2 linked regions of the Tenggerimyces flavus genome follow. The protein of the gene in region 2 interacts with the protein of the main gene of each other region in a pairwise test. Links are inferred from orthologs where the notes say so. Each region holds a gene or a part of one and is shown on either strand. Other genes may lie near its edges.

The links. The genes of interacting proteins can lie anywhere in the genome.
Region 1: the proteins of ligA (region 2) and leuS interact in binary tests that used the Escherichia coli proteins (3 or more experiments, as listed by UniProt). The link is inferred for Tenggerimyces flavus from one-to-one orthologs.

Annotation. Positions count from the first base shown.
Region 1 is NZ_JAFBCM010000001.1:6,268,632-6,274,977, forward strand. The notes cover bases 2,603-5,652. They hold leuS (leucine--tRNA ligase), read right to left. Parts: upstream 5,348-5,652; coding sequence 2,858-5,347; downstream 2,603-2,857. Other genes in these bases: JOD67_RS29455 (class I tRNA ligase family protein), read right to left, coding at 2,603-2,676; JOD67_RS29465 (hypothetical protein), read right to left, coding at 5,549-5,652. In the rest of the region: JOD67_RS29450 (IclR family transcriptional regulator), read right to left, coding at 1-159; more of JOD67_RS29455, read right to left, coding at 526-2,602; more of JOD67_RS29465, read right to left, coding at 5,653-5,881; JOD67_RS29470 (CTP synthase C-terminal region-related (seleno)protein), read left to right, coding at 6,292-6,346.
Region 2 is NZ_JAFBCM010000001.1:7,442,588-7,450,536, forward strand. Bases 2,425-5,383 are described here. They hold ligA (NAD-dependent DNA ligase LigA), read right to left. Parts: upstream 4,970-5,383; coding sequence 2,879-4,969; downstream 2,425-2,878. Other genes in these bases: JOD67_RS34635 (serine/threonine-protein kinase), read left to right, coding at 2,425-2,889; JOD67_RS34645 (NAD(P)-dependent oxidoreductase), read right to left, coding at 5,001-5,383. Outside these bases: JOD67_RS34625 (vWA domain-containing protein), read right to left, coding at 1-1,245; JOD67_RS34630 (helix-turn-helix domain-containing protein), read left to right, coding at 1,368-1,889; more of JOD67_RS34635, read left to right, coding at 1,900-2,424; more of JOD67_RS34645, read right to left, coding at 5,384-5,891; JOD67_RS34650 (methionine synthase), read right to left, coding at 5,915-6,937; JOD67_RS42225 (prolyl oligopeptidase family serine peptidase), read right to left, coding at 6,934-7,949. UniProt on the Escherichia coli protein: DNA ligase that catalyzes the formation of phosphodiester linkages between 5'-phosphoryl and 3'-hydroxyl groups in double-stranded DNA using NAD as a coenzyme and as the energy source for the reaction.

The sequences.
Region 1 (6,346 bases), 1.2 Mb from region 2 along the record:
GCCGGCGGCATCGCGCGCGACGTACCCGCGCGCCTCCAACGTGGACAGGTAGCGGAACGCCGAGCTCTTCGGCAGCCCGGCCGCGGACGCGATCGCCCCGAGGCTCAGTCCGCGCGGCGACTGCTGCAGCGCGTCCAAGATGTCGACGACACGATCCACCGCTCGAATGGTGTACGTCGGACTCGACACGTCCACGTTGCTTGTCCGTTCCCCCGGGAGCTGAAGGTTGCCCGCCCGACCGGCGAACGGCACCACGCGAACGCTCTGCCGAAGGTCACTGCACCCCCTCGGGCAGCGCAACAACGACACAGCAAGGCTGCGTGGAACCAAGCGCTCGCCGGTCGGAGGCCGCTCGATCAGATGCCAGCCCCCCGCAGACTGGCATTGTTCGAACCGACCGGTCCATTTCACTCACTGAAACGGGCCTTCTACGAGCGTCAGGCATTCTCGACGGGATGACGCATCCCGGTCAAGGCATAGACAAAGTGTCGGCCCAAATGACATTTCGACTGTCGAAACGGAGGTCTATCCAACCACGAGGTTAACCAGCGTCGGCGGTTTGACGACGGCACGGCGTACGACGCGGTCGCCGATGGCGGACACGACGCGTTCCGACGTTCGTGCAAGCGCTTCCAAAGCGGCGGCGTCGATGTCCGGCGGGACGTTCACCCGATCCCGCACCTTGCCATCGATTTGCACCACGCAGATCACGGTGTCGACGGTCAAGAAACCCGGATCCGCTTGCGGATAAGGCTGGTACGCAACGGATTCCGCATGTCCCAGCCGGCTCCAGAGCTCCTCGGCCAGGTGCGGGGCGAACGGCGCCAGCATCAGGACAAGCGCTTCGACGGCCTCGCGTGGCTTGCGTTCCAGCCCGGTCAGATGCGTCGTCAGCTCCATCAGCCGGGCGATCGCGGTGTTGACTCCCAGCTCGTCCAGGTCGCTGCGTACGGCGTCGATCGTCTTGTGGAGTTGACGATTCGTCGCGTCGTCTGGCTTGTCGTCGGTGACTGTGATCCCGCCGGTCTGCTCATCGACGACCAGCCGCCAGACGCGTTGCAGGAAGCGCTGCGCCCCGCCGATCGCCCGTGAGTCCCAGGGGCGGGCCGTACCGATCGGCCCGGTCGACATCACGTACACGCGGAACGTGTCCGCGCCGTACTCGTCGGCGATGTCGTCCGGCAGCACCATGTTGCGCAGGCTCTTGCCCATCTTGCCCAGGGAACGGGTCACCGGTTTGTCCGCGTACCAGTAGGTTCCGTCGCGTTCGACCACTTCGTCTGCCGGAACGTTGACGCCGCGCTCGTCGGTGTAGCTGTAGGCCTGGATGTAGCCGACGACAGTGAACCGGCGGAACGGCTCGCGGCTCGACACGTGGCCCAGGTCGTACAGGACCTTTTGCCAGAACCTCGCGTACAGCAGGTGCAGGACGGCGTGCTCACCGCCGCCGACGTACAGGTCGACGCCGCCGGGGTCGCCGCCCATCCAGTACTTCTCCAGCGCCGGGTCGACGAAGACCTCGTCGTTGTCCGGGTCCAGGTAGCGCAGCTCGTACCAGCACGACCCCGCCCACTGCGGCATCGTGTTGGTCTCGCGGCGGTACTCGCGTTGGCCGTTGCCCAGGTCGAGCGTGACCGTGGTCCAGTCGGTCAGTCGCGACAGCGGCGCCCGCGGCTCGGAGTCGGCGTCGTCGGGGTCGTACGTGGTGGGCGTGAAGTCGTCGGTGTCGGGCAGCTCCAGCGGCAGCAGGTGCTCGGGCAGCGCGATCGGACCGTACTCGTCGTACACGATGGGGAACGGCTCACCCCAGTAGCGCTGGCGGCTGAACAGCCAGTCGTGCATGTTCGGAATCCACTGCCGCTGTTGGGATTTCAGCGCGTCGGGCCAGTCCAGCTCGTCCAGGTCCTTCAGCAGGCGGTCCTTGTACGCGGTGATGCGCAGCACCCACTGGCGCATGGTGCGTTGGAAGACCGGGAAGTTGCCGCGTTCGCTGCGGCCCTCCTCGGTGACTTCCTCGTTGGCCAGAACGGTGCCCAGACCGGGGCACCAGTTGACGATCTCCTCCGACAGATACGCCAGCCGGTGCGCGTCGACGGCCTTGCGTTGCTCGGCCTGGGTCAGCTCGCACCAACCGCGTCCGGTCGGCGTTCTCCTTTGGTCCATGGCGAACGCGGCTTGCAGCTCTGGGATCGGACGTGCTCTTTGTTGCTCGTCGTCGTACCAGGAGTTGAACAGCTGCAGGAAGATCCACTGGGTCCAGCGGTAGTAGCTCGTGTCCGTGGTGGCGACGCCGCGTCTGGGGTCGTGCGCCATGCCCAGGCGGTGCAGCTGCCTGCGGATCGTGTCCATGTTGCGTTCGGTCGTGACGCGCGGGTGCTGGCCGGTCTGGACGGCGTACTGCTCGGCGGGCAGGCCGAACGCGTCGAATCCCAACGCGTGCAGGACATTCTCGCCCAGCATCCTGCGGTATCGCCCGAAGACGTCGGTCGCGACGTACCCCACCGGATGGCCGACGTGCAGCGCGCCGGAGGGGCCGGGGAACTGGTCCAGCAGGTAGAACTTGGGCTTGCTGTCGTCTCGTTCGGCATAGAACGTGTGGCGCTCGTCCCAGTACTGCTGCCAGCGCGCCTCGATGTCGCCGGCCAGCGCGCCGGTATAGCGATGGGGGGTCTCCATGATCGGGGCTCCTCAGCGATGTCTGTCGGCGTGACGGATAGCCGCGCCGACGCGGTGCTCGAGGCACCCGCTGAGGGTCAGCGCGGCTGGCTAAGGAGGAGGCCGTACCGCATGGGTCGAAGAATACTCATGCTTCGAGGGGCTCGTCCACGCGACTTCCGTGCCACCGCTCGGCGGCGGGTCAGCCGGGGACGATGTTGACGAGCTTCGGGGCGCGCACGATCACCTTGCGGATCTCGCGGCCGTCCAGCGACGCCAGCACCTTCTCCGAGGCCAGCGCGAGCTCGCGCAGCGCGTCCTCGGAGATGTCCGGCGACACGTCGAACTTGTCCCGCACCTTGCCCGCCACCTGCACCACGCAGGTCACCGACTCGGCGGCCGCCAAAGAAGGGTCGAACGAAGGCCACCCCGCCAGCGACACCGTCGGCTCGTGGCCGAGCCGCTCCCACATGTCCTCCGCGGTGTACGGCGCCACCACCGACAGCATCACCGAGAGCTTCTCGACCGCTTCACGCACAGAAGGATCGCCACCGCCCACACCAGAGTCGACGGCCTTGCGGATCGCGTTCACCAGCTCCATCAGCCGAGCGATGCCGACGTTGAACTTGTACGACTCCAACAGTTCCGTGAACTGCTGCACGGTCCGGTGCGTCACCTTCCGCAGCGCCGCGTCCCCCTCCGCGGGCGAAACCCCCACAGCGGAAGAGACGTCGTTCGCCAACCGCCAAGCCCGCTGCAGGAACTTCAACGACCCCGCCGGCGACACATCGGCCCAGTCGATGTCGTCCTCGGGCGGCCCCGCGAACACCATCGTCAGCCGGATCGCGTCCACACCGTACGACGCGAGCTGCTCCCCCAGGTCCACTCCATTGCCCAGCGACTTGCTCATCGCCTTGCCCTGGTTGACGACCTGCCCCTGGTTCAGCAGCGACGTGAACGGCTCGATGAAGTCGACCGCGCCCATGTCGTGCAGCACCTTGGTGAAGAACCGCGCGTACAGCAGGTGCAGGATCGCGTGCTCGACACCGCCGACGTACTGGTCGATCGGCATCCAGCGGCGCACGGCGTCGGGGTCGAACGGACCGTCATCGTAGTTCGGCGAGCAGTAGCGCAGGAAGTACCACGACGAGTCGACGAACGTGTCCATCGTGTCGGTGTCGCGCCGCGCCTCTCCCCCGCACTTCGGGCACGCGACCGTCACCCAGTCCGTCGCCGAAGCCAACGGGGACACGCCCTTCGGCTGCAGGTCCGCACCGCGCAGGTCGGGCAGTTCGACCGGCAGCTGCTCGTCCGGGACGGCCACCTCACCGCACGCGTCGCAGTGGATGATCGGGATCGGGCAGCCCCAGTACCGCTGCCGCGACAGCAGCCAGTCGCGCAGCCGGAACGTCACCGCGCCCTTGCCCAGCTCCTTCGACGACAGCCACGTGGTGATCCGCGCCTTGGCCTCGTCGACCGCCAGCCCGTCCAGCGACACCTCGGCGTTCGCGGAGTTGATCGCCGGACCGTCGCCGGTGAACGCCTCGCCGTCGAAGTCGGCGGGTGGCTGGACCGTACGGACGATCGACAGCCCGAACTGCTTGGCGAAGTCGTAGTCGCGCTGATCCTGCGCCGGCACTGCCATGATCGCGCCGGTCCCGTAGTCCGCGAGCACGTAGTCCGCCGCGTACACCGGGATCCGCTCGCCGTTGACCGGGTTGATCGCGTACACGCCGAGGAAGACGCCGGTCTTGTCGCGTTCGGTCGACAGCCGCTCGATCTCGGTCGACCGCTTGACCTCCTCGAGGTACGTCTCGAACGCCGCGCGTTGCTCAGCAGACACGATCTCCGAAGCGAGCTTCGCCTCCGGCGCGACCACGAAGAACGTCGCACCGAACAGCGTGTCCGGCCGCGTCGTGAACACGGTCACCGGCTCCGTACGACCCTCGATCGCGAAGTCGACGTACGCGCCCTCGGACCGCCCGATCCAGTTGCGCTGCATGGTCAGCACGCGCTCGGGCCACTGACCCTCCAGCGGCCCCATGTCGTCCAGCAGCCGCTGCGCGTAGTCGGTGATCTTGAAGTACCACTGGGTCAGCTCGCGCTTGGTGACGTCGCTGCCGCAGCGCTCGCACTTGCCGGCGACGACCTGCTCGTTCGCCAGCACGGTCTGGTCCTTAGGGCACCAGTTGACGAACGATGCCTTCCGGTACGCCAGGCCGCGCTCGTAGAAGCGCAGGAACAACCACTGCGTCCACTTGTAGTAGCCGGGGTCGCTGGTGTGCAGCCGCCGCGACCAGTCGAACGAGACGCCGTACCGCTTGAACGAGTCGGCCTGGGTGTCGATGTTCGCGTACGTCCACTCGGCCGGGTGCGCGTTGCGGCGGATCGCGGCATTCTCCGCGGGCAGGCCGAACGAGTCCCACCCGATCGGGTGCAGGACGTTCTCACCCTTCTGGAAGTGGTAGCGCGACACCAGGTCGCCGAACGCGTAGGCCTCGGCGTGACCCATGTGCAGGTCGCCGGAGGGGTACGGGAACATGTCGAGCTGGTACCGGCGCGGCCGGGTGTCCTCGGCGGCCCCGTCGTCGGTCGCCTCCGACTCGGCCCGGAAGGGGTCCATCCGCTGCCACACGGGCAGCCACTTGCTCTGGATGGCGGCGAAGTCGTACGCCTGTTCGGTGTCGCTCATGCTCGTCTGCACTCCGTACGCGGGCGGGAAGGCAAGTAGATACTCCAACAATGAAGAAACCCCTCACTCAGGAGGGGTCGCCACGCTGACGTGAAGCTGCGGTCAGCGCGGCCAGGTAAGAAGGAGCAGAGCCACTCGCACGCTCACAGACTAGCGCACGAGTGGCTTCGCCCTGGTCACGGTGTGTACGCGACCAGCCGCCTACCAGTACGTCAGCGAGACGCAGCGCGCCGGGACGTACCCGGTCGTTCCCGACACGCTCGTGCGGTACCAGACGGTGCCGCCGCCGCACTCGGTGTAGGCCGCGCCGGGCGTACCGGTGCAGCCGCGGCCCGGCTTGGAGAGCGTGACGCTGCCGACGACCGCGGAGGCCCCGTCGGCGGTGGCGTGCGCGGCCACCGGGTCGTTGCCAGCCGGCTCGGCCAGGCACCCGATGCTCGCGTTCGCTGCCCCCGTGGTCAGCGCGATCAGCGCCGAAGCCGCCAGTGCGGTGGCCGCCGCCAAAGCAGCCCATTTGCGCGGAGATCCAGACATTGCCGCCCCTTTCAACGTTGCAACCCTCGTGATGGGCACACCGTAACCGTGCCGGCGGAGCGCTTTCCAGACCTGCGGACGAGCACTTGGTGACAGCCCGACCACGGTACGGAGCAGGAGGTGTCGTGATGTCGCCATTGCAGGAATGCGACAGGGAGAAAGTGCCCAACGTCTCCGGCGATTCGGTGAAGATGTTCACCACCCCAGTTGGCATCCGAACCCCGACCACAGGGAGCTTGCCGGGAACCACGCCCCTGACCCGTGGCACTCCGCTCCACGATGCTTGTGCCCCGCGTTCGCCTACCCCCCTGACGTGCGCGGACGGACTGGCATCGACGTGCATGCGACAGGTGGTCGATCCGGATGCCTTCTGGGGTGCTTCATGTCCGGCGCTCTGGAAAGCTGGAGTCATGCCCCAGATCGGTGTAGTCGGCGACTTCCGAGCAGCGAACCCCACCCACGTCG
Region 2 (7,949 bases):
CAGCGTCTCCCCGGGCACGATCGTGCCCTGGTAGCTGCCGGCCCCGATCGACTCGGCGTCGGCGAACGAGGTGCCTCCGGTGACCGCCTTGCGCGAGCCGTTCGGCGGCGGGGTCCAGGTGTTCGGGTTCGCAGGGGCGGTCAGGGTCTCCGGGTCGGTCACCTCGGGCACCTCGGTCACCCGGATCTCCAGCGCAGCGCCGTCGGAGTCGGTCCCGCGGTACGTGACAGCGAGGACCAGCTCTGAACTGGTCAGGCACTCCTCCTGCTGGGTGTACGGCGAGGCGCTGGCCGCCGTGGACAGCAGCTTGCCGTTGCCCGCGACCCCGGTCTTGAAGGCGCACCTGGTGCCGCTCGGCGTGGTCAACTCGACATCGACGAAGTCGCCGCCGGACTGGCTGGCTCGGTACGCCGCGCTGGCGACCACGGACGAGTTCAGCAGCGCGCGCTTGATCAGGTAGTGCTTGGCGGGCGTCGCCGCGTCGACAGCGTCCAGCCAGTCTCCGGGAGCGATCTCCGGCGCGCCCTCGGGTGTGGCGGTGCCCGTGACCGGCCGGCCGACCGGGACGTACGGACGGGCGGCTCGCTTGGCGACCGCACTCAGCGAGTCGGCGAGCTCCTGGCTGCTGTCGACGTCGTAGTACACGCCGCCACCGGCGCGCGCGACACACTGCAGGTCCTTGCGAGCGGCGGCGTTGACGCTGAGGCCGACCACGTCGATGCGGACCTCGATGCCCTGCTTGCGGAGTTCCTTGGCGACGAGGCACGGGTCGGGAGCACAGGTCGGCTCACCGTCGGAGACCAGGATGATGGTGCGCCGGCCCTCTCCGCCGACGTCCTTGCCCGCTTCCCGCAGCGCGTAGCCGGTCGGCGTCTCGCCGTACGGCTGGTACGCGCCGATCGCGCTCAGCAGTGCCGCTCGGTTGCCCGTGGCGGGCTTCACGACCAGCTGCGAGTCGGTGCAGGCGCCGGGGTCCTTCCGGGCGAACACCTTCGCGCCGTACACCCTCAAGCCCACGGCCTGGTCGTCCGGCAGCTGCTCGACGACCTGGCGCAGCGCCTTCTTGGCCGCCTGGATCCGGGTCTCGCCGCCGCCGGCCGGCTCCTTCATCGAGCCCGACGAGTCGAGCACCAGCAGGACCCTGCCGGGCTGGTCGTCGGCTCTGCTCTCCCCCGCACCGAGAAGGGTGGCGAACGCCGCGAGCAGCACGGCCACCACACCGATGCGCCCCACTCGAGTCACCATGCCCGCACTCCCACCTGGACGAGACGTTTACGTTTGTAAACGTAGACGTGTGTATGCCATGAGTCAAGACTCCCGATTCGGCGTAGGATGATTCACTACTGGAAAGCTCCCGGAGGTGACCGATGAGTGCGGACCCGGAGTCGCTCGCGGCCCGGAACCACGCCGAACAGGCACGCCTCTACGGCGCGCCGCTCGTCGAGGTCATCGACGAGCTCACCGAGACCTTCGGCATCTCCCGCGCCAAGCTCGCGCGGGTGCTCGGTCTGTCCGCGCCGATGGTGAGCCAGCTCGCCTCGGGAAACCGGCTCAAGATCGGCAATCCCACTGCCGTCCACCGCCTGCAGAGGCTGATGCAGCTGGCGCCGACCGTTCGCAGCGGGCAGGTGGTGGCGGCCGCCGCCGTGGCCGAAGTGGAGGCGGAGGCTCCGGGCAGCGTGCTGACCCGCCCCACGGCCACGCTGCGCCACGAGGGAGCGACCCACGTCCAGGAGGTGCTGCGCTGGGCGGCCAGTGCCGACGATCTGACCCGGGCGGCGGCCATCCTCGAGGCGGCGTTCCCCGCGTTGGCCGAGGTGCTGCGGGTCTACGGCACCGGCCGGACGAAGGACGCGGTCGAGCACTTCCGGATGGTGTCTGGAGGCTAGGCTCTCGCGCGTGGGCGACATCGTGGGTGGGCGCTTCGAGCTCATCGACGTCCTCGACGCCGGCGGCTCCGGCACGGTCTGGCGCGCCTGGGACCACCGTGAGCGGGAGTACGTCGCCGCCAAGGTGCTGCGCGCCGCGGACTCAGACTCGCTGATCCGCTTCATCCGCGAGGCCAAGCGGGTCGTCCAGCACCCGCACACGCTGGCGCCGCGCAACTGGGTCGGCGAGGACGACCGGATCCTGTTCACGATGGAGCTCGTGCGCGGCGGCTCCGTGGCCACGTTGCTCGGCGACTTCGGGGCGCTGCCCGAGGGCTGGGTGATCGAGCTGGCCCACCAGGCCGCGGACGCGCTGGTCGCCGTCCACGCCGCCGGGTTCGCACATCGCGACGTGAAGCCCAGCAACCTGCTGCTGGACGCCACCGGGCAGAGCCGACCGCGGCTGCGGCTCGGCGACTTCGGCATCGCGGCCGCCTTCGACGGCACGCGCCTGACCGTCGCGAACGTCGTTCTCGGCACCCCCGGCTACCTCTCCCCGGAGGCCTATCGTGGCGCCGACCCGGCGCCGGCTCAGGATCTGTTCGCCCTGGGCGTGGTGATGCGGAAGATGCTAGCTGGCAACGGAACGCCGAACGTCCTCGAGCTCGACGGTCTGCCGGGATCGACCGACCTCCTGCGGCTGCTCGCCGAGCTGCTCGCCGAGGACCCGGCGTCGCGGCCGGCCTCGGCATGGGAGGTCCGCTCACGGCTGGGCGAGCTCCGAGAAGCTGGCGACGTGGCGTACGTCATCGACCCAGCAGACCCGGTCGAGGTCTTCGACCACATCCCGCCGCTGCCGGCCGGGTGGGGCGAGACCGGCCCGAAGGAACAGCGCTCCCCCACACCCGCACCTGCCACTCCGGCCGGTCGCCGACCAGCCCGCCGGCGCCCACCGCTGGCAGCCTGGCTGCTGCTGGTCGCGGGTATCGCGCTGCTCGCGGTCGCCGTCCTCACTCGCTGAGCGCGGCCTCCTTCGCCGCGTCGGGGCCGGACTCCAGCAGCACGCGGAAGCCGTCTTCGTCCAGCACGGGGACGCCGAGGTCGCGGGCCTTGTCGAACTTCGAGCCGGGGTTGTCGCCGACCACGACGAAGGCGGTCTTCTTCGACACCGAGCCGGACACCTTGCCGCCCCGCGCCGACACCGCCTCCGAAGCCTCGTCGCGGGAGAAGCCCTCCAGCGAACCGGTCACCACGACCGTCATGCCCGCCAGTGGCTTCGGCCCGTCGTCGACGATGTCCTCCGCGAGCCGCACGCCCGCCTCGCGCCACTTCGCGACGATCTCGCGGTGCCAGTCGACCGTGAACCACTCCACGATCGACTTCGCGATCGTCGGCCCGACGCCCTCGGCGTTCGACAGCTCCTCCTCCGGCGCCGTCGCGATCCGTTCCAGGTCGCCGAACGCCCGCGCCAGCGCTTGCGCCGCGGTCGGGCCGACGTGCCGGATCGACAGCGCGACGAGCGCGCGCCACAGCGGTCGCGTCTTTGCGGTCTCGAGGTTGGCCAGCAGGCCGCGGGCGTTCGCCGACAGCTCACCGTCCTTGGTGGTGAAGTACGTCGAGCCCTTCAGCTTCTCCTCGTCCAGCGAGAACAGGTCGCCCTCGTCGGAGATCAGCCCCTCGTCGAGCATCGCCATGCCCGACTTGTAGCCGAGCACCTCGATGTCGAACGCGCCCCGCCCGCCGAGGTGGAACAACCGCTCGCGCAGCTGCGCCGGACACGACCGCGTGTTCGGGCAACGCAGATCGACGTCGTCCTCCTTCGCCGGCCGCAGCGGGAAGTGGCACTCCGGACACTCGGTGGGCATGACCCACTCGACCTCCGACCCGTCGCGCAGGTCGACGACCGGGCCGAGGATCTCCGGGATCACGTCACCGGCCTTGCGCAGCACGATCGTGTCGCCGATCAGCACGCCCTTGCGCTTGACCTCCTGCGCGTTGTGCAGCGTCGCGAACTCGACCGTCGAGCCGGCGACCTTCACCGGCTCCATCACGCCGTACGGCGTCACCCGCCCGGTCCGGCCGACGTTCACGCGGATGTCGACGAGCTTGGTGTTGACCTCCTCGGGCGGCCACTTGAACGCGATCGCCCACCGCGGCGCGCGCGACGTCGAGCCGAGCTGGCGCTGCAGCGAGATCTCGTCGATCTTCACCACCACGCCGTCGATCTCGTGGTCGAGCGAGTGCCGCTTCTCGCCGAGCTCGATCGCGTACCGGTCGACCTCGTCCAGCGTCTTGCGGAGCTGGACGAGCTCGCTCACCGGCAGCCCCCAGGCGCGGAGCGCGTCGTACGCCTCGGACAGCCGCTTCGGCTGCCAGCCCTCGCGCTTGCCGACGCCGTGGGAGAGGAAGCGCAGCTTGCGCTTCGCCGTCACCCGCGGGTCCTTCTGGCGCAGCGAGCCGGCGGCGGAGTTGCGCGGGTTGGCGAACGGCGCCTTGCCCTCCTCGACCAGCGAGGCGTTCAGCTCCTCGAACTCCTTCAGCCCGAAGAAGACCTCGCCGCGGACCTCGAGCAGGTTCGGGATCGGCGGCGCGTCCTTCGACGTCAGCCGGACCGGCACCGAGTCGATCGTGCGGACGTTCAGCGTGATGTCCTCGCCCGTACGACCGTCGCCGCGCGTCGCAGCGCGGACCAGCCGGCCCTTCTCGTACACCAGGTCGACCGCGAGCCCGTCGATCTTCATCTCGCACAGGAACTCCGCCTCGGAGCCCACGTCGCGCTCCGCCCGCGCGGCCCAGGCGCGCAGCTCCTCCAGCGTGAACGCGTTGTCGAGCGACATCATCCGCTCGAGGTGCTCCACCGGCGCGAACCCGGTCTCGAACGTCGCCCCGCCGACCTTCTGCGTCGGCGAGTCCGGCGTCACGAGCTCCGGATGGTTCGCCTCGATCTCGCGGAGCTCCCGGATCAACGTGTCGTACTGCCCGTCGGAGACCGTCGGGCGGTCGAGCACGTGATAGCGGTAGTTGTGCTCGTCGATCACGTGCACGAGTTCCGCGTGACGCTCGAGCGCCTTCTTCGGGATGCCGGCCACCTGCTTGCTCATGAGACGGAACGTTACCGCCAGGTGGCGACAATCAGCGGGCCTTGATGACCTCGTACAACGCGGTCCAGTTGGCCTTGCCGTGGCCGGCCTCGATCGCCTTCCGGTACAGCGTCTGGACAGCCTTCGGCAGCGCTGTGTCGACGCCCGCGGCCTCGCTCGCGCCGGCGACGTGGTCGGCGGTCGCGCCCATCATCAGCACTGTGCTGAGGTCGCCGGGATGCTCCCCGGACTCGATCTGCTCGGCCGCCTCGGTCAGGAATGGGGCCGCGAGCTGGAGCGTGGACGCCGCCCACGGCGCGAACTCCGACGGCTTGACGCCCGCCTCGGCGAGCAGCGCGGCGGCGTGCAGGAACGACGCCAGCGAGGTGAGGAACACGTCGAGCTGGGCTTGATACCAGAGCTGCGCGAGCCCGTCGTCGGCGCCGACGTACTCGGGCTTGCCGAGCAGCGCGAGCTCGTCGGCGTACGCGTCGAACTCCTCGGCCGGGCCGCTGTAGTAGACGTACGCGCCCTCTTGGCCGACCATCGGCGCCGGAACCATGACGCCGCCGGTGACGAACGCGGCGCCTTTCGCCCGAGCCCACGCACCGGCCTTACGGCTCGCGTCCGGCGTGTCCGAGCTGAGGTTGACGATGGTCTTGGTGGACAGGTCGTCGACGTCGCCGAGGATGGCGTACATCGCCTGGTAGTCGGTGAGGCTGAGCACGATCAGGTCGCTCGCCGCGACGGCCTCGGCCGGGGTCGTGGCGAGGACCGCGCCGCGGGCGACGAGTGCGTCGGCACGGCTGGCGGTGCGGTTCCAGACGGTGACGTGGTGCTGGTTGTCGAGGAAGACGTTGACCATGGCCTGACCCATCGGGCCGAGGCCGATAACGGTGATGTTCACGCCTTCGATCCTGCGGAGTTGCTGACGTCCGCACAAGTACCGACTATTTCGTTCGGTACTTACCTTTTCGTCAGTATAGCCGCCTGGCGAGCGAGCTCCATCGCCCGCCGCGCCCAGTCCGGCGAGGCGCCGGCGAGCCCGCAGGTCGGCGTGATCACCGTGCCGGTGGCGGCGAGGTCCTCGCCGAAGCCGATCCTGCGGACGAACGTGGTGACCTGCCGGGCGACGTCCGCGTCGGTCATCGGCGGCCGCCTGTTCGCGGGGTCGGGGTCTTCCGACGGCACGGCGCCGACGAACAGCACGACGCCGTCGTCGACCGCGACGCCGAGGTGCTCGAGTTGGGCGTCGCTGATCTGGTGCACGTCGAAGGAGAGTCCACGGGCGCCAGCCGCGTGCAGCAGGGCGAACGGCACGTTCGCCGCGCAGCTGTGTACGAGCGGGAACGCTCCGGCGGCCTCGATGGTCGCGTTGACCTCGGCGAGCCGTTCTCGCGCGTCCTGGCCGCTGACGGCGCGGTGCCGGGAGAAGCCGGACGCGGTCGGGATGCCCGCCGCGAGCACGGCGGGCAGGGACGGTTCGTCGAGCTGCACGAGGACCTGCGCTCCGGGCACGCGGCGCCGGACGTCGGCGACGTGGTCCTTCAGCCCCTCCGCGAGCGACTGGGCGAGCTCGCGCCGGGCGCCGTGGTCGGCGAGCACGCGGTCGCCCTTGGGCCGCTCGACGCTGGCGGCGAGCGTCCAGGGTCCGGTGGCCTGCACCTTCAGCGGACCCTGATAGCCCTGGGCGACCTCCTCGAGCGCGTCGAGATCCTGGGCCAGCAGCGACTTCGCCCGCCGTTCGTCGAGCCCCTCACCAGGGGTGAGCCGCCAGCCGGCGGGCTGCAGGTCGACGTGCAGCTCGGCGAGCAGCGCGCAGGTCCGGCCGATCATGCCTCCCGCGACGCCTCGCCCGGGGAGCTCGGGGAGGTGCGGCAGGTCGGGCAGCTCGCCCACCACCGTTCGCGTCGCCTCGACCACGTTCTCGTACGGCAACGAGCCGACGCCCGTCGCCGCCCCCGACGCCCAGCCGGGGACCTCGTTCACGAGCCACCCAACTTCTGCCAGAGGAACTCGAACGCGAGCGCGTTCATGAACGCCGACTGCTTGTTGTCGGCCGCTCCACCGTGACCACCTTCGATGTTCTCGTAGTAGTGCACCTCGTGGCCGAGCTCCCGCAGCCGTGCAGCCAGCTTGCGGGCGTGGCCGGGGTGGACGCGGTCGTCGCGGGTCGAGGTCGTGAGCAGGATCGGCGGGTAGCTCCTGTCGGCGCTCGCCTGGTGGTACGGCGAGTACGTCGCGAGGTACGCCCAGTCCTCGGGGTCGTCGGGATCGCCGTACTCCGCGACCCAGGACGCGCCCGCGAGCAGCTTGGAGTAGCGCCGCATGTCGGTGAGCGGCACCTGAGAGACGACGGCGCCGAACAGCTCCGGGTAGCGGGTCAGCATGACGGTCGTGAGCAGGCCGCCGTTGCTGCCGCCCTCGATGCCGAGCCTCGCGGCCACCGTGACGCCGCGGGTGACGAGGTCGCGCGCCACGGCGGCGAAGTCCTCGAACACCTTGTGCCGGTTGTGCCCGCGGCCCGCCTCGTGCCACGCGGGGCCGTACTCGCCGCCGCCGCGGATGTTCGCCAGCACGTACGCGCCGCCCCGGATCAGCCAGGAGCGGCCGTCGGAGCCTGAGTACGTGGGCTCGCGCGGGACCTCGAAGCCGCCGTACCCGTCGAGCAGCGTCGGCCAGCCGCCCTCGGGCTGCGCGCCGGGCGGAGTGACCTGGAAGTAAGGGATCTTGGTTCCGTCGTCGGAGGTCGCGAAGTGCTGCGACACGTCGAGGCCCTCGACGTCGAAGAACTCCGGCAGCTGCTTGAGCACCTCCGCCGGGCCGTCGCCGATCCTGCCCAGGGCGAACGTAGCCGGCCGGACGAAGCTCTGGACGTGCAGCTCGTACTCGTCGTCGAGGTCGGAGTCGGTGCCGCCGACGGTCGCGGTGGACATCGGTGGGACGCCGGCGAGCGGCTCCTCGGTCCAGCCGTTCTCACCTGGCGTAAGGACGGAGAGCT